Regions from separate parts of the Pseudoxanthomonas mexicana genome, predicted to be linked through region 1. Evidence: predicted binding sites of a transcription regulator. Region 1 holds the regulator's gene; the other holds the start of a gene.
The links. The regulator FliA, encoded in region 1, starts transcription of late flagellar genes. The targets are predictions, from matches to a motif close to TAAAGTTTNNCNNNCNNNGGCCGATAA.
Positions count from the first base shown of each region.

Region 2: IAE60_RS11585 (HDOD domain-containing protein) is a predicted target of FliA. The motif match lies at 7,935-7,961, and genes of this name have one in related genera.

Region 1 covers NZ_CP060731.1:3,069,233-3,083,498, forward strand. The annotation lists gene flhA (flagellar biosynthesis protein FlhA) at 1-365, shown strand, start outside; gene flhF (flagellar biosynthesis GTPase FlhF) at 528-2,261, shown strand; gene IAE60_RS14400 (MinD/ParA family protein) at 2,251-3,129, shown strand; gene IAE60_RS14405 (RNA polymerase sigma factor FliA) at 3,126-3,878, shown strand; gene cheY (chemotaxis response regulator CheY) at 4,074-4,454, shown strand; gene IAE60_RS14415 (protein phosphatase CheZ) at 4,454-5,071, shown strand; gene IAE60_RS14420 (hypothetical protein) at 5,108-5,251, shown strand; gene IAE60_RS14425 (chemotaxis protein CheA) at 5,279-7,033, shown strand; gene IAE60_RS14430 (flagellar motor protein) at 7,224-7,964, shown strand; gene motD (flagellar motor protein MotD) at 7,977-8,939, shown strand; gene IAE60_RS14440 (ParA family protein) at 8,939-9,721, shown strand; gene IAE60_RS14445 (chemotaxis protein CheW) at 9,718-10,737, shown strand; gene IAE60_RS14450 (STAS domain-containing protein) at 10,917-11,228, shown strand; gene IAE60_RS14455 (response regulator) at 11,225-11,590, shown strand; gene IAE60_RS14460 (chemotaxis protein CheA) at 11,645-13,639, shown strand; gene IAE60_RS14465 (OprO/OprP family phosphate-selective porin) at 13,722-14,266, shown strand, end outside.
Region 2 covers NZ_CP060731.1:2,455,602-2,469,867, forward strand. The annotation lists gene IAE60_RS11525 (S66 peptidase family protein) at 1-447, shown strand, start outside; gene IAE60_RS11530 (hypothetical protein) at 464-673, opposite strand; gene IAE60_RS11535 (YkgJ family cysteine cluster protein) at 685-1,002, opposite strand; gene IAE60_RS11540 (DUF6122 family protein) at 1,281-1,592, opposite strand; gene IAE60_RS11545 (YaiI/YqxD family protein) at 1,601-2,071, opposite strand; gene IAE60_RS11550 (hypothetical protein) at 2,068-2,223, opposite strand; gene IAE60_RS11555 (alpha/beta hydrolase) at 2,520-3,839, shown strand; gene IAE60_RS11560 (alpha/beta fold hydrolase) at 3,921-4,787, opposite strand; gene IAE60_RS11565 (class I SAM-dependent methyltransferase) at 4,973-5,815, opposite strand; gene IAE60_RS11570 (M14 family metallopeptidase) at 5,938-6,864, shown strand; gene IAE60_RS11575 (DksA/TraR family C4-type zinc finger protein) at 6,960-7,226, shown strand; gene IAE60_RS11580 (PA2169 family four-helix-bundle protein) at 7,303-7,758, opposite strand; gene IAE60_RS11585 (HDOD domain-containing protein) at 7,996-8,934, shown strand; gene IAE60_RS11590 (M13 family metallopeptidase) at 9,113-11,236, shown strand; gene thpR (RNA 2',3'-cyclic phosphodiesterase) at 11,350-11,943, shown strand; gene IAE60_RS11600 (hypothetical protein) at 12,125-12,562, shown strand; gene IAE60_RS11605 (hypothetical protein) at 12,609-12,764, opposite strand; gene trxC (thioredoxin TrxC) at 12,763-13,203, shown strand; gene IAE60_RS11615 (GNAT family N-acetyltransferase) at 13,200-13,787, shown strand; gene IAE60_RS11620 (SAM-dependent methyltransferase) at 13,806-14,266, shown strand, end outside.

The DNA.
Region 1 (14,266 bases):
CGGCCGCACTCACCGCCGCCGTGCGCACCTCGCTGGGGCGTTTCATCGTGCAGGAAATCTCCGGCATGACCCCGGAGCTGCCCGTCTACACCCTGGCGCCGAATCTGGAACGCGTCTTGCAGGACAGCACCCAGGGAACCGGCGCGGCGCTGGAACCGGGACTGGCAGAACGCCTGCACCAGAGCCTCGCCGACGTGGTGACCAAGCAGGAAGCCCGCAGTGAGCCTGCAGTGGTGCTGGTACCGGGTTCGGTCCGCGCCGCCCTCGCCCGCCTGGTCCGCCACAGCGTCCCCTCGCTGTCGGTGCTGGCCTACAGCGAGGTGCCCGAGGACAAGCGATTGAAGCTGGTGGGGACGATCAGTTGATGGTGTGGCAAGCGGGAACGGGGAATGTGGGTTGGTCGCAATCGGCAGGAGCAATGAGATGACACGAATTCAGCAGCAGATGTCTCGACGAACGCGTGGGAAGCGGTTCGCCCGCCCTCTGTCGTTCCCTGTTCCCCGTTCCCTGTTCCCGGCCCTCATCCCATGAAAATCAAACGCTTCGTCGCCCCCGACATGCGCGCCGCCTTCGCCATGGTCCGCCAGGAACACGGCCCGGACGCGGTGATCCTGTCCAACCGCGTCACCGAGGACGGCGTCGAGATCGTCGCCGCCAGCAACTACGACGAGGCGCTGGTGAAGCACACGCTGGAGGCGATGCGCCCGGCCGCCGCGACCGCCCCGCTGCATCCGCTGCTGGACCCGGCCGCGCCGAACCGGGCCGCGAACACGGACGCGAACGCCGCGGTGCCCGCAACGGCCGCAGCGTCCCTGTCACCCGCCGAGGCCGCCGCTAATTACTTCGCGCGTCGCCAGAGCGCGCCGGCACCTGTCGTGCCGGGATCGGCGCGTCCCGAGACCCCCGTCGCCACGCCGCGCATGCCGGTGGCGCCTGTGGTCGCAACGCCGGTTGCCGCCGCCAACGAAGCGCCGCCGCGCTTCGCGCCCGGCCAACCCCTGCGCGACATCGCCCCGCAGCTGATCGAACCCACATCCTTCGCCGCCAAGCTGGCCGCCTGCCTGCCCGCGGCGCCCGCCAACGAACCGGCACCTGCCGTCGCACCGCACGCCGAACCCGCCGCGCCGCCGCGTCCGCGCACCGCCGTGCGCGCGGACATCGACGACACCCTGGACCTGGACGCAATGCTGCCGTCGATCGCGCCGCCGGTCGCCCTGCCGGAACCGGCGCCTGCGCCGAAGGTCGCCACCCTGCCAGGTGCGCGCCTGCCCTCCGCGGACACCGTCCCCGCCCCGGCCGCCGTCACCGTGCCCACGCTGACCGTGGTGGCCGACAACGCCGCCGACGCGCGCGAGAGCGACGCGCAGCTGGTGCAGATGCGCGGCGAACTGGCGGCGATGCGCGAAATGATCGAACGCGAGATGCACCGCCTCACCGACGAACGCCTGCGCGGGTCGCCGGTGCGCATGCAGGCGATGGAGCTGATGGAAGACTACGGCTTCGACGCCGGCATCACCCGCGACATCGCCCTGCAGATTCCCGCCGACACCGAGGCCCATCGCGGTCGCGGCCTGATGCTGGGACTGCTGTCGAAGAAACTGCCCGTCACCGAGGCCGATCCGCTGGAAACCGGCGGCGTGGTCGCCCTGGTCGGCCCCACGGGGGCCGGCAAGACCACCACCATCGCCAAGCTGGCGGCCTGCTTCGCCCAGCGCCACAACGCGCGCGATGTGGCCCTGGTGACCACCGACACCGTGCGCATCGGCGGCCGCGAGCAGCTGCACGGCTACGGCCGCCAACTGGGCATCGCCGTGCACGAGGCCGACAGCGCACAGGGCCTGGCGTTGGTGCTGGAACGCCTGCGCGACTACAAGCTGGTGCTGATAGACACCGCCGGCCTGGGCCAGCGCGACCGCAACCTGGTCGGCCAGCTCAACTGGCTGCGCGCGTCCGGCCAGGTGCAGACCCTGCTCTGCCTGCCGGCCAATTCCCATTTCGCCGACCTGGACGAAGTCGTCCGCCGCTTCAGCACCGTGCAGCCACAGGGCGTGGTGCTGACCAAGCTGGACGAAACCGGTCGCCTGGGCAGTGCGCTGTCGGTGGTCGTGGACCACCAGCTGCCCATGGCCTGGGTGACCGACGGCCAGCGCGTGCCCGACGACCTCCATCGCGCCAACAGCGCCCACCTCGTGCTGCGGCTGGACCAGCTGCGCCGCGAAGCCGACGAACCCTGCTCGACCGAGGCCACCCATGTCGCCTGACCCCCTGCTGCAGACCAACCCCCGCAGCACGCCCCCCCTGCCCGGTGCCTTCCATCCGGTGCGCGTCATCGCCGTGACTGGCGGCAAGGGCGGCGTGGGCAAGACCAACGTGTCCGTGAACCTGGCGGTATCGCTGGCCGAAATGGGCAAGCGCACGCTGCTGATGGACGCCGACCTGGGCTTGGCCAACGTGGACGTGCTGCTCGGCCTGTCGCCGAAGTTCACCCTGGCCGATCTCGTCGCCGGCCGCTGCCAGCTGGAGGACGTGCTGCTGGAAGGCCCTGAAGGCCTGATGGTGGTGCCGGCGTCGTCGGGTTTCCGCCACATGGCCGAACTGACGCCCGCCGAACATGTGGGCCTGGTCCATGTGTTTTCCGAACTGCAACGCGCGCTCGACGTGATGGTGGTCGACACCGCCGCCGGCATCACCGACAGCGTGCTGACCTTCTGCCAGGCCGCGCAGGACACCGTGGTGGTGGTCTGCGACGAGCCGGCCTCGATCACCGACGCCTACGCCCTGATCAAGGTGCTGGCGCGCGAACGCGGGCTGGACCGCGTGCACGTGATCGCCAACATGGTGCGCGACCCCAACGAAGGCCGGAAACTGTACGAGAAGCTCGCGCGTGTCTGCGAACGCTTCCTCGGCGACGTGGCCCTGCATTACCTGGGCGCCGTGCCGCAGGACGACTGGCTGCGCCGCGCCGTGCAACGCCAGCAGGCGGTGGTGAAGGCCTATCCGGGCAGCCCGTCGGCGCGCGCGATCGCCGAGATCGCCCGCACCACGGCGCGCTGGCAACCCCCGGTCGGCGCCCGCGGCAACGTGGAGTTCTTCGTGGAACGCCTGATCCAGCGCGGGGTGGCCGCATGAACACCGCCGCCGCCCAATACCGCGCGGTGCAGCGCACCGCCGCCAACGACGTCATCGCCCAGCATGCCGACCTGGTGCGCCGCATCGCCCACCATCTGGCCGCCCGACTGCCGGCCAGCGTGGAGATCGACGACCTGATCCAGGCCGGCATGATCGGCCTGCTGGAGGCTTCGCGCAGCTACGACGCCGAACAGGGGGCCTCGTTCGAGACCTACGCGTCCATCCGCATCCGCGGCTCGATGATCGACGAGATCCGCCGGGGCGACTGGGTGCCCCGCTCGGTGCACCGCCGCGCCCGCCAGGCCGCCGCCACCGTGCGCGAGATCGAACAGCGCACCGGCCGTGCCGCCATCGCCACCGAAGTGGCCAGCGCCATGGAGATGCCGCTGCCCGAATACCTGCGCCTGATGGAAGACGCGGCGCGCGGACAGGTGCTGAGCCTGGAATCGCACATCGACGACCATGGCGAACCCAACACCACCCGTACCGGCGGTCCCTCGCCGCAACAGCACCTGGAGCGCAGCGAGTTCCGCCAGCAGCTGGTGAAGGCCATCGGCCAGTTGCCCGAGCGCGAACAGCTGGTACTGTCGATGTACTACGAGCAGGAACTCAACCTGAAGGAGATCGGTGCGGTGCTCGGCGTCAGCGAATCGCGCGTCTGCCAGATCCACGGCCAGGCCATGGTGCGCCTGCGCGGCCGCCTGCAGGTGTTCGAGAAGGCGGACGCGGGGCTGGGCGACGACGAGTGACCCTGGACGATGCATACCTGTAGGAGCGCCCTCGGGCGCGATGCTCTTGCTTGAATTTCTGCGACAAGCATCGCGCCCGAGGGCGCTCCTACAAAGGCAACGTCGCAGGCTCCCTAAACCTTTCCCTCCCCCGGCCGATACCGCCACCAGACCCACCGTCCACGCAGCACCGGAGCACCCGTGACCAACAAGAACATGCGCATCCTGATCGTGGACGATTTCTCCACCATGCGCCGCATCATCAAGAACCTGCTCAACGACCTGGGCTATACCAACACCGCCGAGGCCGACGACGGCAGCACCGCGCTGACCGCGCTGGCGCAGGGCAGTTTCGATTTCGTGGTCACCGACTGGAACATGCCGGGCATGACCGGCATCGAGCTGCTGAAGGCCATCCGCGCCGACGACCGCTTCAAGACCCTGCCGGTGCTGATGGTCACGGCCGAAGCCAAGCGCGAGCAGATCATCGAAGCGGCGCAGAACGGCGTGAACGGCTACATCATCAAGCCGTTCACCGCGCAGACGCTGGAAGAGAAGCTGGGCAAGATCTTCGAGCGCCTGGGAGCGGCCGCCTGATGAATGCCATCGCCGATGTGGGTGCCGCCCGTGCGGCCCTGGTGGAGAAGCTGCAGCACGCGCTCGATGCCCTGGAACAGGGCGACGAGGCGGGCTGGCGCCGGGAACTGGACGCCATCGCCGCCTGGCGCACCCAGCCCATGATGCAGGGCCTGGGGCGACTGGCGCGCGAACTGGCGCAGACCCTCGGCGAACTGCCCCCCACCGACGCCGGCGAGCTCGATGATGCCTGCGCGCGCCTGGACCACGTGGTCGAGATGACCGAACAGGCCAGCCACACGACGCTGGATCTGGCCGAACAGTGCCGCGGCTACGCCGCGCAGCTGAAGGGCACCGATCTGTCGCCCGAACAGGCTGCGTTGGTGGACCGCATCGGCAAGGGCCTGTCCGAGATGGCGCTGGCGCAGAGCTACCAGGACCTTACCGGCCAGATCATCCGCCGGGTGGCCGGCATCGTGCGGCGCGTGCATGAAGGCTTCGGCGCGCTGGGCCTGCCGCCACCGGAAAAAAACAGCGGCAAGGGTTCAGAACTCGCCGGCCCGGCCGTTGCTGGTCTTGACCGCAATGCCTTCTCGCAGGACGACGCCGACGACCTGCTGTCCGGCCTGGGCCTGTAGCCCGGCGGAAGCGCGACGCGGCACCGGAGACCCGCCATGACCGATTCCACCGACCGCCGCCCCCGCCATCCCGTCGTCCTGCTGTTCGTGGGCGTGCTGCTGGTCTGCGATGTCATCGCCGGCCGCATCCTGCGCCGCCGCCACGCGCATGCGATGCGCCTGCTCGATTCCTCCCGCTGATCGCCCGTTCCGGTACCCGCCCCGCCCATGTCCGCCGTCACCCCTGAAATCGCCGCCGACTTCCTGATCGAAGCGCAGGAAATCCTCGACCGGCTGGGCGAACAGTTGGTCACGCTGGAACAGGACCCGTCCGACAGCGAGCAGCTCAATGCGGTGTTCCGTGGCTTCCACACACTGAAAGGCGGCGCCGGCTTTCTGGGCATCCAGCCCATGGTCAACCTGTGCCATGCCGCCGAAGAGACCCTGGGCCTGGTGCGCGCCGGCCAGGCGACGCTGGAACCGCAGCATTTCGATGCCGCCCAACAGTCGCTGGACTGGTTGCAGCAGATGCTGGACGCCATCGGTGCCGGCGAAGACCCGCCGCATGCGCCGCAGATCCTGATCGACCAGTTCGACGTGCAGGGCCATGCCGCATCCGCACCGAAACCGGCGACCCCGCCCGCAGCGGGCGCTGCCGCCTCGTCGGGCGGCGACCTGATCTCCGACGACGAGTTCGAAGCGCTGCTGGACCAGTTGCACGGCGACGGCGTGCCGACGACGGTGGCGGCACCCTCGCCCACACCGCCGCCCCGTCCGCAACCCGCGCCCAAGCCCGCGCCTGCAGGCAAGCCGGCCGCCAAGGCGGGCGGCGAAACCGAACAGACCATCCGCGTGGATACCAAGCGGCTGGACGCCATCGTCAACCTGGTCGGCGAGCTGGTGCTGTCGCGCAACCGGCTGAAGACGCTGCGGGCGCGCATCCGCGACGAAGAGCTGGACCGCGCCGTCAGCGGGCTGGACATCGCCACGGCCCGCCTGCAGACCGCCGTCATGCGCACGCGCATGCAGCCGGTCGGCAAGGTGTTCTCGCGTTTTCCCAAGGTGGCGCGCGATGTCGCCCGCCAGCTGCAGAAGGAAGTCGACCTGGAACTGGTCGGCGCCGACACCGAGCTGGACCGCAACCTGGTGGAGGCGCTGGCCGATCCGCTGGTTCACCTGGTACGCAACGCGATCGACCACGGCATCGAAGTGCCGTCACTGCGCGAAGCCTGCAGCAAGCCGCGGCAGGGCCACGTGCGCCTGTCGGCGCAGCAGGAAGGCGACTTCGTCACCATCGAGATCCGCGACGACGGCGCCGGCATCGATCCGGAACGCCTGCGCGTCAAGGCGCTGGAGAAGGGCCTGATCGATCCCGAAGCCGCCGCCCGCCTGTCCCACGACGAGTGCCTGCAACTGGTCTTCCTGCCCGGCTTCTCCACCAAGGCCGAAGTCACCGACATCTCCGGCCGCGGCGTCGGCATGGACGTGGTGCAGTCGCGCATCCGCGAGCTCAGCGGACAGATCACCATCCACTCCGACGTGGGCCGCGGCAGCCGCTTCGTCATCCGCGTGCCGCTGACGCTGGCCATCCTGCCCACGCTGCTGGTGCAGGCGGGCGACCCGGTCTACGCCCTGCCGCTGGCGCGCGTGATGGAAGTGCTGCACGCGCCCTCCGAGAGCCTGCGCTGGTTCGACGGCCAGGCCGTGCTCGACCGCCAGAGCCATACCCTTCCGCTGGTCGACCTGCGCCACTGGCTGCGCGTGGACCCGGTGATGGCGCCCCTGCTGACCATCGTGGTGCTGCAGATGGGCGAACAACGCTTCGGCCTGATCGTGGACCAGGTGCGTGGCCGCGAGGAAGTCGTCATCAAGCCGCTGCCGCGCGCCGTGCGCGGCCTGCCCGGCTATGCCGGCGCCACCCTGATCGGCGACGGCCGCATGGCGCTGATCCTGGACGTCGACGGGCTGCGCGCGACGGCGTGACGAATCTGGCCGCCGTTTCCCTGTAGGAGCGCCCTCGGGCGCGATGCTCTTGTGTCACAGGGAGAAAAGCATCGCGCCCCAGGGCGCTCCTACAGATGAGGTGGGCCGGGTGTGATCCCGGTCGCGACTCACGTCGCTCCTACAAGAAGCTCACCTCAAGTCCCCCTGCATCGGGCCGATAGATCAGCACATGGATATCTTCAGCCTCATCGGACTCCTGCTGGCACTGGTCGCGCTGGTCGGTGGCAGCATCCTCAAGGGCGCGGGCCTGTCGTCGCTGTGGTCGTCGGCGGCCTTCGTCATCGTGATCCTCGGCACTATCGCCGCGATCCTGGTGCATACGCCGCCGCCGGTGTTCAAGCGCGCCCTGTCGATCGCCCGCTGGGTGATCCGCCCGCCGGGCAACGACGGCGAGGCGCTGATCGCGGAGATCGTCGACTGGAGCAACATCGCCCGCAAGCAGGGCCTGCTGGGTCTGGAGCCGCTGGTCAACCAGCAGGACGACCCGTTCCTGAAGAAGGGCCTGCAGATGCTGGTCGACGGCGTGGAGCCGGAAGCGATCCGGCACATGATGGAGATCGACCTCAACGGTCAGGAACACCAGGACCTGGCGGCCGCGAAGGTCTTCGAGGCCATGGGCATCTATGCGCCCACGCTGGGCATCATCGGCGCGGTGTTCGGCCTGATCGCAGTGATGAAGAACCTGGCCGATCCCAGCAAGCTGGGCCACGGCATCGCCGCCGCGTTCACCGCGACCATCTACGGCATCGCCTCGGCCAACCTGTTCTTCCTGCCCATCGCCAGCAAGCTCAAGAGCGTGATCGGCGGGCGCAGCCGCGAGCAGGAAATGATCATCGAAGGCCTGATCGCCATCGCGCAGGGCGAGAATCCGCGCAACATCGAGGCCAAGCTGGCCGGCTTCCTGCACTGAGCCGGGGCGACCATGGCACGGCAGCACAAGCACGAGGAACATGCCAACCATGAGGCCTGGGCGATCCCCTACGCCGACCTCATGACCCTGCTGCTCGCCTTCTTCGTGGTGATGTATGCCATCTCCACCGTCAACGAGGGCAAGTACCGGGTGATGGCCGACGCACTGACGGCGGCCTTCGGCGGCGCGCCGCGCACGATCAATCCGGTGCAGGTGGGCAACCACCAGCTGCAGGGCGCGGACTTCGACCGCCCCTCGCCCATCAAGTCGGGGGCCAAGCAGGGCCCGTCCGCACCCTCGCCCTCGCCCAACGTCACCCTGCTGGCGGCGATGGCCTCGCAGATGAACATGTCGCTGGACGCCAAGGGCCTGCAGAGCGCCCAGGGCGAACTCAAGCGCATCGCCGACGACCTGGAGCGCGCGCTGGCGCCGCTGATCGACGAGAAGCTGGTCACCATCAAGCGTTCCACGCTGTGGCTGGAAGTACAGATCAACAGCGACATCCTGTTCGCCACCGGCTCGGCCACCCTGGACCCGAAGGCCCAGGAAACCGTCGGCAAGCTCGCAACGGTGCTGGCCGGCGTGCCCAACTCGGTGCGGGTGGAGGGCTACACCGACGACCGCCCGATCCGTACCGCGCAGTTCCCCTCCAACTGGGAACTGTCGTCCGCGCGCGCCGCCAGCGTGGTCCACCTGTTCGTCCGCGACGGAATCCCGCCGGAGCGGCTGGCCATGATCGGCTACGGCGAGTTCCGGCCGATCGCCGACAACGCCAGCGATGAAGGCCGCAACGCCAACCGCCGCGTGCTGCTGATCATCCTGGCCAGCCCGGGCGCTCCGGCACCGGAATTGCATGTAGGGGGAGAAGCCGTGGCGCCGCCGTCAGTGATCTCGCTGCCGCCGCTGCCGGCCCATGCCGCGACCTCCATGCCCGGAGCGCCGCCGGCGCCCCAGGTCCATGAAGGAGTCCAGTGATGCGCGTGTGGGCAATCGCCAACCAGAAGGGAGGCGTCGGCAAGACCACCACCACCCTCGCCCTCGGGCGCGGCCTGGCCATGCGCGGCCATCGCGTGCTGCTGGTCGATCTGGACCCGCACGCCTCGCTGACGCGTGCGTTCGGCGTGGCCACCGACCCGCAGCCGGCCGGCGTGCTGGACCTGTTCGACGAGCAGCCGCCCGCCCTGGCCACCCTGGCGCGCGCGACCGAGATCGAGAACCTGTCCTTCATCGCCGCGCAGACTCCGCTGGCCACGCTGGAGCGCCGCAGCGCCACCCAGCCCGGCCTTGGCCTGGCGCTGTCGAACGCACTGGCGCGCGGCGGCCATGCCTGGGACTTCGTGCTGTTCGACTGCCCGCCCACGCTGGGCCTGCTGATGGTCAACGCGCTGGCCGCGGCCGACCACGTCATCATTCCCACGCAGACCGAGCCGCTGGCGCTGCACGGGCTGAAGGGCATGTGCCGCACCGCGGACATGATCCAGCGCTCGCGCCATCGCGTGCTGCCGGTGTCGATCCTGCCCACGCTGTACGACAAGCGCACGCGCACCGGCGCGGACACGCTGAAGGCGATGCAGGACGAATACGGCGAACGCGTCTGGAACGACGCCATTCCCAACGACACCCGCATCTGCAGCGTCGACGCGCTGACGCGCTCCAGCCCCGCCGCGCAGTACCCGGGCCGTGGCCTGTCCGCCTACCGGCGCGCGCTGGACTGGCTGCTGCTGACCGAAGCGCGCGATACGGAGCAGGCCGCATGAACACGCCGGCCGCCCTGGACGACTACCTGCTCGACCTGCTCGGCGATGCGGCCGCGCCGGCGGCCACCCCATCGACGCCCCACGTCGTGGCGGTCGCGACGATCGATGCCGTTGCGCACCAGAACGACGCCACAGCGGCCGAGCCCCCCGTTGTCGACGCCACGCCATCAGCGCCGGTCCTCGCCGTGGCACCGATCCGCGCCGGCAGCGAAGCCGACCTGATCAGCGACGACGAGTTCGAGGCCCTGCTCGACCAGTTGCATGGCGACGGCGTGCCGACCTCTGTCGTGGCCCCGCCCGTTGCGGAACCGGCGGTCCCGCCTCCCGTCGCTGCGGCGCCGGCACTGGCCGTCGCGCCCGTGCGCGCCGGTGCGGAAGCGGATGTGATCGGCGACGAAGAGTTCGAAGCCCTGCTGGACGAACTGCATGGCGGCGCCGCACCGACCTCGCGCGTGGCGACCCCCTCTGTTCCCCCGACCACGCCGCCCGCGCCGACGGTCGCGCCCGCTGCGCCGCGCGCGCTCGCGCCCCTGCCCGCCACGCCGTACCTGCTGGCCACGCCACCGGATACCGGCGAGCGCCGTCGCGCCACCGAGCGCAAGACGCGCTGGCTGCGCCTGCGCTGCGACCAGCAGCACTACGCACTGGAGCTGCTCAAGGTGCAGGAAGTGGTGCGCCCCGCCACCCTGCTGCCGCTGCGCGGTGCCGCACCGCACATGCTGGGGGTGATGAACCTGCGCGGCCAGGTGGTGCCGGTGATCGACCTGGGCCTGTACCTGGGCCGGCGCGCGATCGAATCCGACGCCGCCACCCGCATCGTCGTGCTCGAAGAACACGGCGAAACCCTGGGCCTGCGCGTCACCGCGGTGGAGGACGTGGCCAACCTCGCCGACCAGCAGATCGAGTCGCCCGACAACGCGCGCGTCGGCCGCATGTCCAATCCGCTGTTCCGCGGCGTGGCACGCCTCAACGAATGCGCGGTGATCCTGCTGGATGCGTCGCGGATCCTGCAATGAGGCGAGATGCGAGCGGAGAGAAGCGAGGAGTGAGCGAAAGCACGCTCGGCCTCTGCTCACTCCTCACTTCTCTCCACTCACTCCTGCCTTTCCCGAAATCCATCACACATTCACATTCATCGCTCAAGACCGGCCATGTCGCGCCGATACTCGACTAGAGCCGCATTTCCGGAGACACGATGAGCGCTGTGCCCCTGGGTGACGACCTCGGTATCGAGGCCGCCACCGACCTCAAGCAGCACCTGGCCCCGCATGTCGCGCAGCCGGGACCGCTGGTGCTCGACGCCGGCACCGTACAACGGGTGCATACCGCCAGCCTGCAAGTGCTGTGCAGCTTCGTGCGCCAGCGCGAGCAGGCCGGCCTGGCCACCGATTTCAGTGCGGTCAGCCAGAGCTTCCGCGACGCCGCGCGCCTGCTGGGCCTGGCGCCGCAGCTGGGTCTGGCCCACGACAACGAACACAACACGCAACAAGTGGAGAACGCCGCATGAGCGCACGCATTCTGGTAGTGGACGATTCGGCCTCGATGCGACAGATGGTCGCCTTCGCCCTCAGCTCGGCGGGTTTCTCGGTGGATGAAGCCGAAGATGGCCAGGTGGCGCTGGGGCGCGCGCAGGGGCAGAAGTTCAACGCCGTCGTCACCGACGTCAACATGCCCAACATGGACGGCATCTCGCTGATCCGGGCGCTGCGCGGCCTGCCGGACTACAAGTTCACGCCCATGCTGATGCTGACCACCGAGTCGGCCGCCGACAAGAAGGCCGAGGGCAAGGCCGCCGGCGCCACCGGCTGGCTGGTCAAGCCGTTCAACCCGGAACAACTGGTCGCCACCGTCCAGAAAGTCCTGGGCTGATCCTCCTCCCTCCCCGCTCCGCCTCCCTTACGACCGCACCAGGGCATCGTCGCCATGAACATGGACATGCAGCGCTTCCACGCCACGTTCTTCGAAGAAAGCCGTGAAGGGCTGGAGGCGATGGAAGCCGGGCTGCTGTCGCTGGAACAGGGCAGCCGCGACGGCGACCTGATCAACTCGATCTTCCGCGCGGCCCACTCGATCAAGGGCGGGTCGGCCACGTTCGGCTTCGATGCCATCGCCGGCCTGACCCATGTGCTGGAGACGCTGCTGGACGAACTGCGCGCCGGCCAGCGCGCCGTCAGCCCGCCCGCGGTCGACGCCATGCTGGCCTCGGTCGATGTGCTGCGCGCCCTGCTGGCCGAAGCCGAACACGGCACGCTGGCCGATCCCGCCGCCGTGCAGGCCATCAAGGACCGCCTCAACGCGGTGCTGTCCGGCCAGGAAGCGCCCGCCGCTCCGCCGGCCGCCGCGGCCACGAAGACCGACGACACGCCGGAAGGCTGGAAGATCGGCTTCACGCCCGCACCGTCGCTGTTCATGAGCGGCAACGACCCGCTGCGCATCCTGCGCGAACTGGAACACCTGGGCCCGCTGGAAATCGCCTGCCGCATGGAACGCCTGCCCGGCTTCGAGCAGATCGATCCGCTGGAAGCCTACCTAGCCTGGGACCTGGGCCTGATCGGCAAGGTGCCGCGCAGCGCGGTGGACGATGTGTTCGCCTGGGTGGTCGACGACTGCGAGCTGGACATCCAGCCCATGCAGCGCAACGCCGTGCCGGTCGACGCCGTCGCCGTGGCCGCGCAGCCCGCGACGGCGGTGGTCGCCAGCGGCACGCAGGCGCCTGCCACGGCCGCCGCGCCGGCGGCCAACGATGCCGCCGAAACCTCCATCCGCGTCAGCGTCGACAAGATCGACGGCCTGATCAACCTGGTCGGCGAACTGGTCATCACCCAGGCCATGCTGAAGCAGGTCTCCGGCATGCTCGACCAGGCCCAGTGCGAACGCCTGTTCGCCGGCCTGGACCTGCTGGAGCGCAACACCCGCGACCTGCAGGAAGCCGTCATTGGCGTGCGCATGCTGCCGGTGGATGCCGTGTTCCGCCGCTTCCCGCGCCTGGTCCGCGACCTGTCCGCGCGCCTGGGCAAGCAGGTGCGCCTGCGCACCATCGGCGAAGGCACGGAGCTGGACAAGGGCCTGATCGAACGCATCGCCGATCCGCTGGTGCACCTGGTCCGCAACTCGATCGACCATGGCCTGGAAATGCCCGACGTGCGCGCGCAGGCGGGCAAGGACGAGACCGGCACCATCACCCTGGCGGCTTCGCACCAGGGCGGCCACATCGTCATCGAAGTCAGCGACGACGGCCGCGGCCTGAATCGCGAACGCATCCTCGCCAAGGCCGCCGAGCGTGGCCTGGCCGTACCCGAGAACCCCACCGACGCGCAGGTCTGGGACCTGATCTTCCAGCCCGGCTTCTCCACCGCCGAAGCGGTCACCGACCTGTCCGGTCGCGGCGTGGGCATGGACGTGGTCCGCCGCAACATCCAGGCGCTGGGTGGCGAAGTGCAGCTGGAAAGCGCCGCCGGCCACGGTACCCGCGTGGTGATCCGCCTGCCGCTGACGCTGGCCATCCTCGACGGCATGGCCGTCTCGGTCGGCGACGAAACCCTGATCCTGCCGCTCACCTACGTGCTGGAAGCGCTGCAGCCGCAGGCCGAGGACGTGCGCACCGTCGGCGGCGACGGCCGCGTGCTGCGCGTGCGCGGCGAATACCTGCCGATCGTCGCGCTGAACGAGTATTACCGCTACGGCGACAACCGCAATGCCGAACAGCTGGTCGTGGTAGTGGAAGCCGATGGCCAGAAGCTCGCGCTGGAAGTCGACGAACTGATCGGCCAGCAGCAGGTCGTGGTGAAGAACCTCGAGAACAACTACCGCCGCATCGACGGCATCTCCGGCGCCACCATCCTGGGCGACGGGCGGGTGGCGCTCATCGTCGACGTGGGTGGCCTGGTCCGCGCCCGCCGGATGCAGCAGGCGGCCTGATCGTCCCTCGCATGCCCGCGCCATCGCGCCCTCCGTATGGATGGCGCCCGGCGGTGCACGCCTCTACCCTACTGGTAAACGCATGAAGTACATCCTCTCCAGCCTCGCCCTCTCCCTTCTCGCCGTGCATGCAGGCGCCCGCGCCGACGACGGCGAGGCCAAGCTCGCCGCCTGGCCGCCGAAGATCACGTTCGCCGGCGGCACCGAGCTGAGCCTGGGCGGCAACCTGCAATACGACGCCGCCACGTTCTCGGGCGAAGGCTATGCCGGTGTTGCGCTGGAGGACGACGACGCCTGGCGTCGCCAGGAGATCGGCCTGACCCTGCGTCGCAAGGGCGTGTACGACTTCGGTGCGACCTTCGACTTCCAGGCCAAGACCTGGAGCGACGTCGCCCTGCGCCTGGAGACCAAGGCCCTGTTCGGTCGCGATGCCGGCAAGCTGCGGATCGGGCAGATGAAACTGCCGCTGGGCTTCGAGGGCAACACCGGGACCCGCCACGTATCGATGATGGAACCGTCGCTACCCACGCAGGCGTTCTACCAGGGACGTCGCAGCGGCATCGACTGGGCGTTCGAGCGTGAGCGTTACATCGCCAACGTCGGCTACTTCTTCGAGTCCGACCTGCA
Region 2 (14,266 bases), 610 kb from region 1:
GTGCAGCGACGCAACCGTACGGTCACCATCACCGGCGGCAAGGCGCAGGGTGAACTGGTGGGCGGCAACCTGTCGGTGCTGGTGGCGCTGGCCGGCTCGCCGTACCTGCCGGATTTCCGCGGCAAGATCCTGTTCCTGGAAGACGTGTCCGAAGCGCCGTACCGCATCGACCGCATGCTCAGCACGCTGCGGTTGATGGGTGCGCTGGACCAGGTGGCCGGCGTGATCTTCGGCGAGTGCACCGAGTGCGACCCGGGCAACGGCTACGGCTCGCTGACGCTGCCGCAGATCTTCGACGACTACTTCAAGCCGCTGAAGGTACCCGCCTACAGAGGCGCGATGATCGGCCACATCCGCCAGCAGTTCATCGTGCCGGTCGGCGGCCGGGTGGAAATGGACGCGGACGCGGGCACGTTCCGGATGCTGGAGCCGGTGTTCGCGGGTTAGCCCCGGTCAGGCGGCGCTAGACGGCTTTCTTCCGCCAGGACAGCGTGGTGCCCAGGACCTCGATGGTGCCACCGGCCTGGCGGAAGGTGTCCAGGTCCGCGGCGATGACATCGTGGGTCAGGGCGCCGCGATCACCGGCGGAGCGGCGCGCGAAGGCGCGGCTGGCGCCGCGGGAGGCATCGGTTGCGGGTACGCCATCCGGCGTGGTCTTGCGGGGGCGGGCCATGGGGGCTCCTGTCAGTACAAGATGAGAGGGATGCCGCGCGAGGTGCGGTCGAGGTAGTCCTCGCGCACGTCGCGGCAGTAGGGGCCGGACATCACGAAGCGTCGGCAGGTGTCCGGGCGTGTGGCATAGATGGAGCAGTGCATGTGCGCGGCGTCGATGGCCACGCACCAGCCTTCCTCGTCGCGCGCCATCACGTGCAGCCCGGCATCGGTATGCGTGGTCAGGTGCGCGGGAATGCGATCTTCCGGCTGCAGCACCACGGTCAGGCGGCAGCACACCGCGTCGCAGCGCGCGCACAGCGGGACCGCGGGGACGGCGACGGCGTTCATTCGGGCACCGGGGGGCGACGCGATGAGGCGGCGCCCGCCACGGGACGGGAAACGAGGGATAACGGTGTGGCCGGCATCGGGCGCTCCCGGAAGGGCGTCTGCCCGGCGGGGCCTGACGCATGGAGGAAAGCGCAGCGGGCGAACGTTGTCGGCGGTCGGACGGGACGCAAAGAGTTAAGCCCGGCCATCCTACGCGCTTGCGGCCCCCGGCGCCCGCCAGGGACGCCCGGACCTGAACGCGCCGGTCAGATTCCGGCCCGGCGCGCGGGGTGGAGGCGCTACATCAGCAGGCAGTCGATGCCGTCCAGCACGATGTGGATCAGCAGGCCGACGCCGAACCAGCGCGTCTTCTTCGGCACGCTCAGGCCCGCATACACGGCGATGGCCGGCCAGGTGTGCAGCGGGTGGAAGCCCAGGCTGCAGCGGCCGGGTGCGTAGACCGGGTCGGCGAGCAGATGATCGAGGTCGATCACCCAGGCAGCGAGCATCCACAGCGCCGCGCGCTTCCAGTCCTTCGGCCAGACCAGGCGTGCTACTGCCAGCGGCACGATGACGTGCAGCAGCAGGTGGAATACGGGACGGAACTCCAGTTCAGGCATCAGCGTCGCGAGGCGATCCAGCGGTCCAGCTGGCTGGCGAACGCCTGGCGGTCGCGCGCGTTGAACGCGGCCGGGCCGCCGGTCTGCACGCCGGCGCCGCGCAGCTCGTCCATGAAGTTCCGCATCGACAGGCGCTCGGCGATGTTGTCGGACGTGTAGCAGTCCCCGCGCGGGTTGATCGCCTGGGCGCCGTTGGCCAGCACGCGCGCCGCCAGCGGGATGTCCTGGGTCACCACCAGGTCGCCGCTGCGCGCCCGCTCGGCGATGGCATCGTCGGCCACGTCGTAGCCCCCCTGCACCTGCAGCGCGCGGATGAAGCGCGAGGGCGGGGTACGCAGCCATTGGTTGGCGACCAGGGTGACCTGCACCTGTGCGCGCTCGGCGGCGCGGAACAGGATCTCCTTCACGGGGCCCGGGCAGGCGTCGGCATCCACCCAGACCTGCGGCGGCGTAGGGATGCCCTCACTCATTCGGAGGCGGCGTCGGATCCGGTCGCGGCGGGATCGGCGTCGGGGCGGGCGGCATCGCGCTCGGCCCGCTTCTTGGCGTCCTTCTCGTCTTTCTTCTTTTTCTTGGCCAGTTCGCGCTGGCGTTTTTCGAAGGAGTAGTTGGGTTTTGCCATGGGCAGAGGGTATCCGGAGGAAAGGGGAGACGGATCAGGAGCGCGGTCCGCAGGCGTACACGATAGCCCGCATTACCGTTGGGCGTGCGAGGGAAAGGGCCTCAGCGCCTGTTTTCAAGGCCTTCGCGCCGCCGCGGCCACCCGCCAGGTCGCCGGAATGCGCGGGCAGGCCGCCCAGGAGGCAGGGGCGCCGAGGTTCGCGCCGCCCCTGCGGGCTGCTATACCATCACCGCGCGGGCCGTCCCGGGGGACGTGGACGGCCATGGCGTCTTTCGATGGGGTGATCAATGCGGCGAATGCTCTGCCTGTTGCTGGCGGCCCTGGTGCTGGCCGGCTGTTCGAAACGTGTCGTCCAGGAGCTGCCGCCGCCTCCACCCGAGGAGATCCCGGCACCGCCACCGCCACCGCCACCGCCACCGCCACCGCCACCGCCACCGCCACCGCCACCCAGCAGCGCCGCCGAAGCTGCTGCGCGCGCCGAGGCCGCGAGACGGGCCGCCGCGGAAGCGGCAGCCCGCGCCCGGCAGGAACGTGCGGCGGATGCCGAGCGGCAGGCATCCGAGCGGGCGGCGCGTGAACGCGAAGCCGCGCAGCCCGGCAGGCCGCCGCGACAGGACTTCGTCAACGTCGACGTGTTCTACGCCACCAACCGCACACCTGCGGCGACGTTCGCCAGCCTGCCGCCGGGCGACCGCTTCACGGCCACGCCGGCGCGCCAGCTGGCCTACGGCACGGCACGCATCAGCATTCCGAAGTCGCACGTGGCCGGCGAGCTGGAATCCCCGCGCTGGTACCTGCTGGAATTCAAGGAAGATCCCAAGCAGCACGTCATCCTGCAGGACGTGGCACGGCTGGAGAAGTCGCCATTCTTCGCCCGCCTGTACGACCGCGTGGGCGCATCCCGTGGCCGCAACGCCTTCGTCTTCGTGCACGGCTACAACGTCAGCTTCCGCGATGCCGCCCGGCGCACGGCGCAGCTGGCGTACGACCTGCGCTTCGATGGCGCGCCGGTGTTCTACAGCTGGCCGTCGCAGGCGGCACTGGCGGGCTACTTCACCGATGAGCAGACGATCGCGCGCTCGGTGCCGATGATCGAAGGCTTCCTGGCCGACATGGCCGACCGTTCGGGCGCGCAGAACCTCTACATCATCGGCCACAGCATGGGCACGCGTGGGCTGACCCAGGCGTTGCGCAACCTGGTGGCGAAGCGGCCCGACCTGCGCGGCCGCTTCCGCGGCATCATCCTGGCCGCGCCGGACATCGACGCGAAGGTCTTCCGCACCGAGCTGGCCCCCGTCCTGCGCCAGGCCAGCGGACGCGTCACCCTCTACGCCTCCTCCGAGGACCTGGCGCTGAAGGCCTCCAGGCAGGTCAACCGCGGCCCGCGCGCCGGCGACACCAGCGAAGGCGTGGTGCTGGTGCCCGGTGTGGACACCATCGATGTCTCCGGCGTGGACCAGAGCGTGCTGGCGCATTCCTACTTCATGGAATCGGACAAGGTGATGGGCGACATCCGCGAGATGTTCCGCGCCAACCAGCCCGCCGCGCAGCGCAAACCGCTGCAGTCGGTGAAGCTGGGCGCGGGCATCTTCTGGAAGATCCTGCCGCCGCCGTGATGCGACGGCAGGATCCGGTGGCGGGCGGCGACGGATCCCGGCAGCGCGGGGCCGTCGGCATGCGATCGCAGGAGGTCGCACTCAAGGCGGCGCGTGTTCCCTGTAACGGGCTATGAGTCGCGCGATCTCGGCAGGCGCATCCTCCTGCAGGAAGTGTTTGCCCCGTACCTGGTGCCACGCTTCCAGTCCTAGCGCATCGCACAGATCGGGCGCGAATCGTGCCATGTCCAGGGCGGGATCCTGCGCGCCCCAGATCACCTGCGCGGGGAACGTCCTGCCGCGGAGAGCGGCGATGATTCTTCCCTCAAACTCGGGCGTTCGCTCGAATCCCCGCATGATCTTCCGGAAGGCAGCTCCGCCGTCCTGCCTGGTCAGCAGGTCGCCGTAAGCCCGCAGTTCCTGATTGCGCGGGCCGTCATGCACCCCCATCCTGCGCATGAAGGGAATGATCAGCGGTGTCCGGGTCGATGCGGTCCAGAGGGCGCCGACGACGGGATACACGAACAGCTGCATGACCCACGGCCGGCGGAACCGCGCCACCTTCACCAGCGAGTTCAGCACGGTGAGCGAACGGATTCTTTCCGGGATCTGCCGGATGACGTCGAACCCGATGGGGCCGCCGATGTCATGGACCACCAGATGGACTGAGTCCAGGCCGGCAGCGTCGACGGCCTTCAGGGTCCAGCGTGCCAGGCCGCTCCACGTGTAATCGAAATGCGCCGGCCGATCGGCGAGCCCCATGCCGGGGAAGTCGAATGCGATGCCTTCCATGCCACGTGTCGCCAGCTCGGGCAGCAGCTTGCGGTACACGAAGCTCGACGCGGGAACGCCGTGCAGGCAGACCACGGGTTCCCCTTTGCCTTCCCGCCAGATGCGACTGTTCGCGCCGTCGACCTCGAGGCGGGTGCCGAGCGCTTCCCACGCAGGAACGATGTCGTCGTGACGCATGATGACCCTTGCGGTGGACAGGCCCGGGCGCGTCGGCATCCGGTTGCCGTTTTTGCGCCAGGCGTCGCTCCGACTCTATCCGTCCCGCGCGGCCAGCGGAACCACGCGGGCGACCGACGCCATCCGCCCCAGGCCTACGGGCGCCACGCCGCGGTCAGCCGGCTTGAAGCCCGGTACGGAGGCCGTCAGCGCCGCAGGCCGACCACGCCATCCAGTGCCCGTTGCGCCTTGAATCCGGCCTTCTCGAGCCGCTTCGCCACTTCGCCCGGCACGTCACGCCCGCTGGTGAGTCTGTTGGGACTGCCGGTGTAATGGAACAGCCTGCCGCCACGGCGCAGCACGCGCGCCAGCTGGTCGTAGAACGCCTGCGAATACAGTTCCCCGGCGATGCCGAAGCGCGGCGGGTCGTGCAGCACGGCATCGATGGATGCATCCGGGACGTCCCTGATGGCATGCGACACATCGGCATGCGCCAGTTCAAGGCGACCACCGTGTTCGGGCGCATCCGGGTCCGGCGACCAAGGATTGAGGGTGCGTAGCCAGAGCACGTCCCCGTTCTTCTCGAACGAACGGATGCGCGTGGCGCCGGCCGCCAGACAGCAGGCGGCGAAGTAGCCGAGGCCACCGCAGGTATCGAGCACCACCTTGCCCCGCGGCTCCACCAGCGCGACCTTGCGCTGCGCATCGTCCAGCGGCGACTCCCTCGACGTCGGAAGCATCTTGATGCCGTCGATCTCGAACGTGGGCACGCCCCATTCGGTGGGCACCAGCTTGATCAGCGAGCCCGCATAGCGCGACACCGGCGCGAAGTCCTCACCATCCCACCAATACAGCGTCCGGTCCTTGAGCTTGCCCGGATACGGGTAGGCGATGCCGTGCCAGCGCCAGCCGTCGTCCTCCAGCAACGCCTCGCCCTGGGTGCGTCCGAGGTCGAGCGAGCCCGCCCAGCGCGCCTCGCCACGCTCGCGGGCGGCAAGCAGGACGAGGGCGGTGTCACGGGTGAGCAGGGGGCCGGCGTAGCGGGGCATAGACGTCGTGCGCAGGTAGCAGGTCCGCATTTTCGCCGCGATGGCCTGCGGATGACAGGGCAGCGGGCATCGCGGACCCCGCTGGTATAGTGCCGACCCCTTGTCCACACCTTGCCGTCGCCATGAACCTGCCAGCGCGCTTCCATCCCATCGGTACCCCGGGCCAGCCCTGGGGCGCGGCAGAAAAAGCCCAGTGGCGCGCGCAGCAGCGCGTGCGGCGCCGCTACGTGGACGATGTCGGCGTGGCGATCGATGCGTTGCGCGGGCGTTTCGACGTGCAGCAGTACGGCACGATCGACTACGGTCCCGGCGAAACCTACCCGCTGTACGCCGTCCGCAGCCGCGACTGGGACGACGGCCTGCCCACGATGCTGGTCACCGGCGGCGTGCATGGCTACGAGACCAGTGGCGTGCACGGTGCGCTGCAGTTCCTCGAGCAGCGCGCCGGAGCTTACGCGGGCAAGGCCAACCTGCTGGTGGTGCCGTGCGTCAGTCCGTGGGGCTACGAGCGCATCCATCGCTGGAATGCCGATGCGCTGGATCCCAACCGTTCGTTCCGCGCCGACAGTCCTGCGCAGGAATCGGCGGCGCTGATCGCCCTGGTCGCGCCCCTAAGGGAGCGGGTACTGATGCACATCGACCTGCATGAAACCACCGACAGCGACGAATCCGAGTTCCGGCCCGCGCTGGCCGCGCGCGACGGCAAGCCGTTCGAGCCGGGCGGGATCCCGGACGGGTTCTATCTGGTGGACGACAGCGAGCGCCGGCAGCCGGAGTTCCAGCGCGCGGTGATCGCCGCGGTCGCCGCCGTCACCCACATCGCGCCGGCCGATGCGCAGGGCGAGATCATCGGTTCGCCGGTGGTGGCCGAAGGCGTCATCGAGTATCCGGTGAGATCGCTCGGCCTGTGCACCGGCATCACCGACGCGCGCTACACCACCGTCACCGAGGTCTATCCCGACAGCCCGAAGGCCACGCCGCAACAGTGCAACGATGCCCAGGTGGCGGCGGTGGTGGCGGCGATCGACTACGCGCTGGCGAACGGTTGAAGCGGGGCGGTTGCGACCCCATCCTGCTTCATGAAAATCGGGGGTCGACGGCGGCGTAAGCTGGGCCGGCGACCAGGATCCATGAGGAGACGACCATGGCAACCGGATGGGCCGGCGATGGCGCCGTGCAGGACCAGATCGACGCGACCGTCAAGGACGGCATCGAACGTGCGCGCCGTGCATTGCCCAAGGGCCCCAGCCTGACCCGCTGCGAGGAATGCGAGAAGCCGATTCCCCCTGCGCGGCAGAAGGCGGTGCCAGGCGTGCGGCTGTGCGTGGCCTGTCAGGAGGCGGCGGACGCAGAGGGCCAGGGTGCCGCGACCTACAACCGCCGCGGCAGCAAGGACAGCCAGTTGCGCTGATGCGTGAGCGGCCGCCATGCGCAAAGCAGAAGCCCCGCCGATGCGGGGCTTCTGCGTTCTGCGGCCGTTGCAGGGATCAGCTGGCGCGCTTGAGCACCTGCTTGCGGTCGCGCATGACATTGTGGCATTCGCGCACGCTGGGCAGCAGCGCCTGAGCTTCGGCGCGCGCGGCGGCGGGGGTGTCCTCGTCGCCGATGGTCTCGTTGAAGGCCTTCAGCAGGCGGTCCTCGGACTCCTCCAGTTCGGCCACGTAGCCATAGGTGGTGTCGCCCAGTGCGGCGCGGACCTTGCCGTAGAACTGCTGCATGCTGCCCACCATCGTGCCGTGCTCGGCGGGCTTGCCGCCCGCGGATGCCACCACGGCGCTCAGGCGGGTGACGATGTCCTGCTTGACGCCGGCGATCCGCATGAACAGCGCCGACAGTTCGGCATCCTTCACCTTGCCTGCGGCTTCAGTATAGAAGTCGTGGCCGTCGCGTGCGATCTCGATCAGGTCGTTGAGGCTATGCTGGATCTTCTTCTGCGTGTTCATCAGAACTCCTTTGGGGGGATGTGTGGGACACGTCGCGGTGCCCGTGCAGGACACCGTGGCGCACGCGGCATCAACATCGCGTGACCGCGCGATGGAACCGTTCACCAACGTGCGCGCTTTGCGAAGCGGACGTAAGGGGGACGTGAGCACATTCCGTCGACGACCGTTCAAGGCGTTCAAGTCCGGCACCGGACGGCCGATAGAATGGCGTCGGACCGGAGAAGAATGGCGGCTGCCGTGCCACTGCTGAAGAAGATGACGGGCTGGTGGAGGCAGGTGCGGTCGACCGCGCCGTCTTCCGCCTCGCCGGCAAATGCGTATGAAGAGGGCCGGCTGCCGGAGAGTGGCGAGCGGAGCGAGATCCCGAAGGAATGGGCGGGCACCCTGCTCAGACTCGCCGGGGTGGAGAGCGTGCCCACGCTGGCGCCCCAGGAGGGTCTCCCCATCATCGGCGTGGCCAGGGCCGCGCTCGCGCGTTTCGCAGACGACCCGCAACGCCTGCCGCGACGACCGCAGATGTTGCCCCAGTTGCTGGGTGCCCTGAACGATCCGGACGCATCGGGCCGCGACATCGCCGGCATCATCGCGCGCGATCCGGCGCTGGCGGCGAACCTGCTGAAGCTGGCCAACAGCGCACTGTACCGTCGGCATGCCGCGGCGATCGAAAGCCTGGACCGTGCCGTGGCGGTGGTGGGTGTGGAAGGACTGCGCCATCTCGTGGCCGTGGCGCTGATGCAGCCCGTGATGCGGACGGAGAGCGGTGTGTTCGGACGCCTGCCGCACCTGATCTGGGACCACACGCAGCATACGGCGGTAATCGCGGCCGGCCTGGCGCGCGCCAGCGGCAGGGAGCAGGTGTTCGTCGCCCAGCTGGCGGCGTTGCAGCAGGGGTTGGGCGCCATCGTCGTGGTGCAGGCACTGCGCGATGCCTGCGCGGACGCCGGTGGTGCGCTGCCCGATGCGCCCTCGCTGCAGCGGCTGCTCCAGCGCTGGTCGCCCCGCATGGGCGGTGCCATCGCCCGTGCCTGGGGTCTGTCGGCGCCCGTGATCGAGGCGCTGGCGGGGCAACGCGACCAGGGTGCCGCGGCCATGGGGCCGCTGGCCCGGGTTCTGGCAACCGCGGCAGCGCAGGCCAGTGCCGAACTGGAGGGCGTGCCGCAGGCGGATGCCGCCTGAGCGGCGCCGTCGCCAGCGCGCATCGAGCGAAGGCGGGGGCGGGCGGATCACCCTGGCCGGGCGGGGCGAATGCTCCCGCCTGCCATTTCTTCCGGCACAGGGCCGATCCCGGTGGCGCGGATATCCTGTCGGGCACGCGCGCGCGCTGCGCGCGCGCGCCCGTCCACGGAGATCCGCCTTGAAGAAGACCCTGCTGTCCGTCGCCACCCTGCTGGCCCTGGCCGCCGCCGCCCCGCTGGCGGCCCACGAAGACCGCGCGTGCCTGGATGACGCCTGCACGCTGCAGTCGCTGTTCGCCGAAGCCGATGCCGGGGGCGCGGCGGCCGCCGGCACGACGATCGCCGCCAGGCGCTTCGGCAGCTGGGGCATCGATACGGCGGGCATGGACCGCCAGGCCAGGCCGGGCACGGACTTCTTCCGCTATGTCAGCGGCACCTGGGCGGATACCACCCAGATCCCGGCCGACCGTTCCAGCTACGGCGGCTTCGCCATCCTGCGCGACCTGTCCGAAGCGCGCCTGCGCGTGCTGGTGGAAGGCTATGCGCTGGGCGATCCGGCCACCGGTGGAGACGCGGCCAAGATCGCAGCGCTGTACCGGGGCTTCATGGACGAGGCGACGATCGATGCGCTGGGCGCCAAGCCGCTGCAACCCGTACTGGCCGACATCCGTGCGGCGACGGACAGGAACGCGCTGGCCAGGCTGATGGGACGACGCGGCAGCTTCTACGACACGTTCTTCAACCTGGGCGTCAGCGACGACCAGAAGGATCCGGACCGCTACACGCTGTACCTGAGCCAGGGTGGCCTGGGCCTGGGCGACCGCGAGATGTACCTGCGCGAGAACTTCGCGCCGCAGCGCGAGCGTTACCAGGCCTACATCGCGCAGATGCTGCAGCTCGCCGGCTGGGACAAGCCGCAGGAGAACGCGAAGGCGATCCTGGCGCTGGAAACCCACATCGCCGAGGCGCACTGGACGCGCGCCGAGAGCCGCAACCGCGACAAGACCTACAACCCGCTGGCGATGGCCGAGTTCGCGACGAAGTCCCCGAGGTTCCCGTGGGCGGACTTCTTCACGGCCGCCGGCGTCGAGGGCGCCGGCCGCGCCGTGGTCCGTCAGGACAGCGCCATCCCGAAGATCGCGGCGATCTTCGCCGACACCGACATCGCCACGCTGCAGGCCTGGCAGGCCTTCCACGCGACCGACAATGCGGCACCGCTGCTGTCGAAGGACTTCTCGGTGGCGCAGTACGAATTCCGCGACAAGTTCCTGTCCGGCCAGCCGCAGCAGCGCGAGCGCTGGAAGCGCGGCGTGGCCTTCGCCGAATCCGCGATGGGCGAGGCGATCGGCCGCGACTACGTGAAGCTGTACTTCCCGCCCGAGGCCAAGGCGAAGATGGATGCGCTGGTCGCCAACGTGAAGGCGGCCATGGGCGCGCGCCTGGACACGCTGGCCTGGATGAGCCCGGCCACCAAGGCCGAGGCGCACGCCAAGCTGGCCGGCTTCGGCCTGAAGATCGGCCACCCCGACACATACCGCGATTACAGCGCGCTGGTGGTGAAGAACGGCGACCTGTTCGGCAATGCGCAGCGTGCGGGCCAGTTCGAATGGGATTTCCGCCGCGCCCGCATCGGCCAGCCCGTGGACAAGGGCGAGTGGGGCATGACCCCGCAGACGGTCAACGCGTACTACAACTCGGTGAAGAACGAGATCGTATTCCCGGCCGCGATCCTGCAGCCGCCGTTCTTCGACCCGGATGCGGACCCGGCCGTCAATTACGGCGCCATCGGCGGCGTGATCGGCCACGAGATCATCCACGGTTTCGACGACCAGGGCCGCAAGTCCGACGGCCAGGGCGTGCTGCGCGACTGGTGGACGGCCGAGGACGCGGCCAAGTTCGAAGTACAGGCGGCCAAGCTGGGCGCGCAGTACGAGGCGTACGAGTTCCCGCAGCTGCCGGGCATGCGCATCAACGGCCGTGTGGCGATGGGCGAGAACATCGGCGACCTGGGTGGCCTGACCATCGCGCTGGAGGCCTACCACCGCTCGCTGGGCGGCAAGCCGGCGCCGGTGATCGACGGTTTTACCGGCGACCAGCGCTTCTTCATGGGCTGGGGCCAGGTATGGCGCACCCTGTGGCGCGACGATGCGCTGCGCCAGCAGCTGGTCAACGGCACGCATTCGCCGGGCCACATCCGCGCCTTCGCCCCGCTGCGCAACATCGATGCGTGGTACGACGCCTTCGATGTGAAGCCCGGCGACGCGCTGTACATCGCCCCGCAGGACCGCGTGCGGATCTGGTGATGCGGTGAGGGCAGAGAGACGGGACGCGCACGTCCCGCCCACCGCGGGTTGCACGGCATGGACATCGCGCCGATGATGCAGGCCATCGTCGTCGTCCCCACGCCGTTTGCGTCATGCCCGCCACACCCGCGTCATCCCAGCAAGGCGATCTGTTCGGCGGCCCGCAGCCGGGCCGGTTGCATCGCCTGTTCTTCGCGCTCGTGCCATCGCCCGGCGAATGCGAGGCGCTGCGGCACCGGGCCGAAGACCTCAAGGCGGACTATCCGCAGGCGCGCTGGGTGCGTCCGGAGCGCTACCACCTGACCCTGCATTTCCTCGGCGAAAGCGAGGGGCCGCGCGAGGACCTTGTGGCCTCGGCGCGTGAGGCCATGCGCGACTGGCAACCCGAGCCGCTGGGCATCACGCTTGACCACCTGCTGTGCCTGGGCAATCCGAAGAACCCGGCCCTGACGCTGGCGGCGCTGCATCCGTCGCCGGCAGTGGTGGCCTTCTGGCGCGGGTTGCAGCAACGGCTGCTGCGGGCGGGCTTCCGGCAACCGCTGGGCCGCAGCTTCGTGCCACACCTGACCCTGGCCTATGTCCCCCCGCGCACCGCGCCGGTGGACGTGACGCCGGTGGTGCTGCATCCGCAGGCCGTGCACCTGCTGCAGGGGATCGAGGGCGAGCCGGACTACCAGTGCCTGGGCGAGTGGTCGCTGGCGGATTAGCCCGGCGCGCAGGGCGGCGCGACGCGATGCGGGGTGCAACGGCGTAATACAGGGTCGCCCCCGGGATGCGTTCGTCGGCCGGGCGCCGGATTCCTCTGGTTGCATGGCCGGCGCAGGATGCCGCGCCGCGTTCAGCTGGGCACCCGGAATCATCCGGTGAGCACCCAACGAGGAATCCGACATGAAACGCTTGCCATTGCTGTGGGCGCTGCTGCTGTGCGCGCTGTGCCTCCCCCTGTCCGCGCAGGACCGCAGTTATACCGAAGGGCCGGTGATGGAGGTCACCGCGGTCAAGGTCATGGACGGCCAGTTCGACCACTACATGACGCACCTGCAGGGGCCGTACAAGCGTGTCATGGAGGCGCAGAAGGAGGCCGGCATCATCCTGGACTACGCGGTGTACTCCACGCAGGCGCGCCGGCCGGACGAGCCGGATCTCTACCTGACCGTCGTGTACCCGAACATGGCCGCCTTCGACGGCCTTCGCGACCGGTCCGAAGCGGTGTCCAGCAAGGTCACCGGACAGAGCACGACGCAGGCGAACGCGGCCTACGCCGATCGCGGCAAGATGCGGCAGATCCTGGGCAGCAACCTGATCCGGCAGTTGAAGCTGAAATAGTTCCGCGCGGGGCCGCGTCCAAGAGCGCGGCCCCGCGTCGGGCCGATCAGCGTTCGCCCGTGCGCAGCACGTCCAGCTTCGCCTGGTAGAGCTGCCGGGCTTCGCCCTGGCTCAGTTGCGCGCCCGCCGTGCGACGCGGTGGGGGGCGGCTGACGCGTCGCGCGGTGACGCGGCCGACGCGCGGGCGGTAGGATGCCGGCATGAGCGCCGAAGACCCCCTGATCGCCTGTCCGCACTGCGCCGCGATGAACCGGGTGCCGCGAGCGCGCCTGGCGGAAGCGCCGGCCTGCGGACGCTGTCACCACCCGTTGTTCACCGGCGTGCCGCTGGCCCTGGGCGAAGCGGATTTCGATCGCCACGCACTGCGCAGCACCTTGCCGCTGCTGGTGGATTTCTGGGCGCCCTGGTGCGGGCCCTGCCTGCAGATGGCGCCGCACTTCCAGCGCGCCGCAGGGTTGCTGGAACCGGCGATGCGGCTGGCCAAGGTGGATACCGAGGCCAGCCCTGGACTGGGCAACCGGTTCGGCATCCGCAGCATTCCGACCATGGTGCTGCTGCAGGGCGGCCGCGAGATCGCGCGCCAGAGCGGCGCGATGCCGGCGGAGGCGATCGTGCGCTGGGCGAGGGGGCAGGTGGGGTGAGTGGATGCATCGTCGCTGCCTCGCCACTGGGAGCGCCCCCGCTTGAAACCGCTCGATTCCGGCTTCGCCCCCTGGAGGCGCACGACGACGGGCTCTATATCGCGCTTTACACGGACGAGGAGGTCATGCGGCACGTCGGCGAGCCCATGGCAGCCGTAGCAGCGCGTAGCGCCTTTGACAAAGTGGTGGCGTTCAGTCAGCGCACGGACGGCCGGTATCAGGCCTGGGTGGTCGTGGATCGTTCGACGGGCGAGGAATGGGGTCTGCTTGCACTGGTCGCGCGGGAGGGAGGCTCCGAGATCGGTGCGTTGATCTGGCCGCAGTACCACAATGTGGGTGTCGCGACCGAGATCATCCGTCGGCTGATGGACTTCGCGTTCGCCGAGGGTGGGGTGGACACGGTGTTCACCCGCCATCGGGCGGTGAACGGGGGCGCGGAAGGTCTGATGCGGAAGTTGGATTTCCGGCGCATTCCTGCCGAGGGGAGCAAGGAGGGGGAAGTGCGCTGGGAGAGGACCCGCCAGCGCTGGCAATGCGCCCGGGGTCTGGAAACGAGGGCGCCCATGACTGCGCCATCCAAATAATCTGAAACAGGGGATGAGATGAAGAAGGGGAGTCTGGCCTGCGTGGGCACCGGCATGATGCTGGGCGCGCATATCGGGCCGCGCGCGCGCAGTCATATCGAAGAAGCCGACGTGGTGTTTGTGGCGGTATCCGATCCGCTGGTCGAGCTTTGGGTACAGGGCATGAACCAGGATGTGCGCAGCCTCCAGCCGTTCTATGCCGAGGGCAAGCCGCGGACCGAGACCTACCGCGAGATGGTGGCGGCCATGATGGAGGAGGTTCGGGCGGGACGCCGCGTCTGCGGCGCGTTCTATGGTCATCCTGGCGTGTTCGCCGTCGTGCCGCACCGGTCGGTGGCTCAGGCACGGGAAGAAGGATACGAGGCGGTCATGGAGGCCGCGGTATCCGCCGAGGATTGCCTGTATGCCGACCTTGGGATCGATCCTGGCACCTATGGCTGCCAACACTACGAGGCCAGCCAGTTCATGTTCTACAAGCG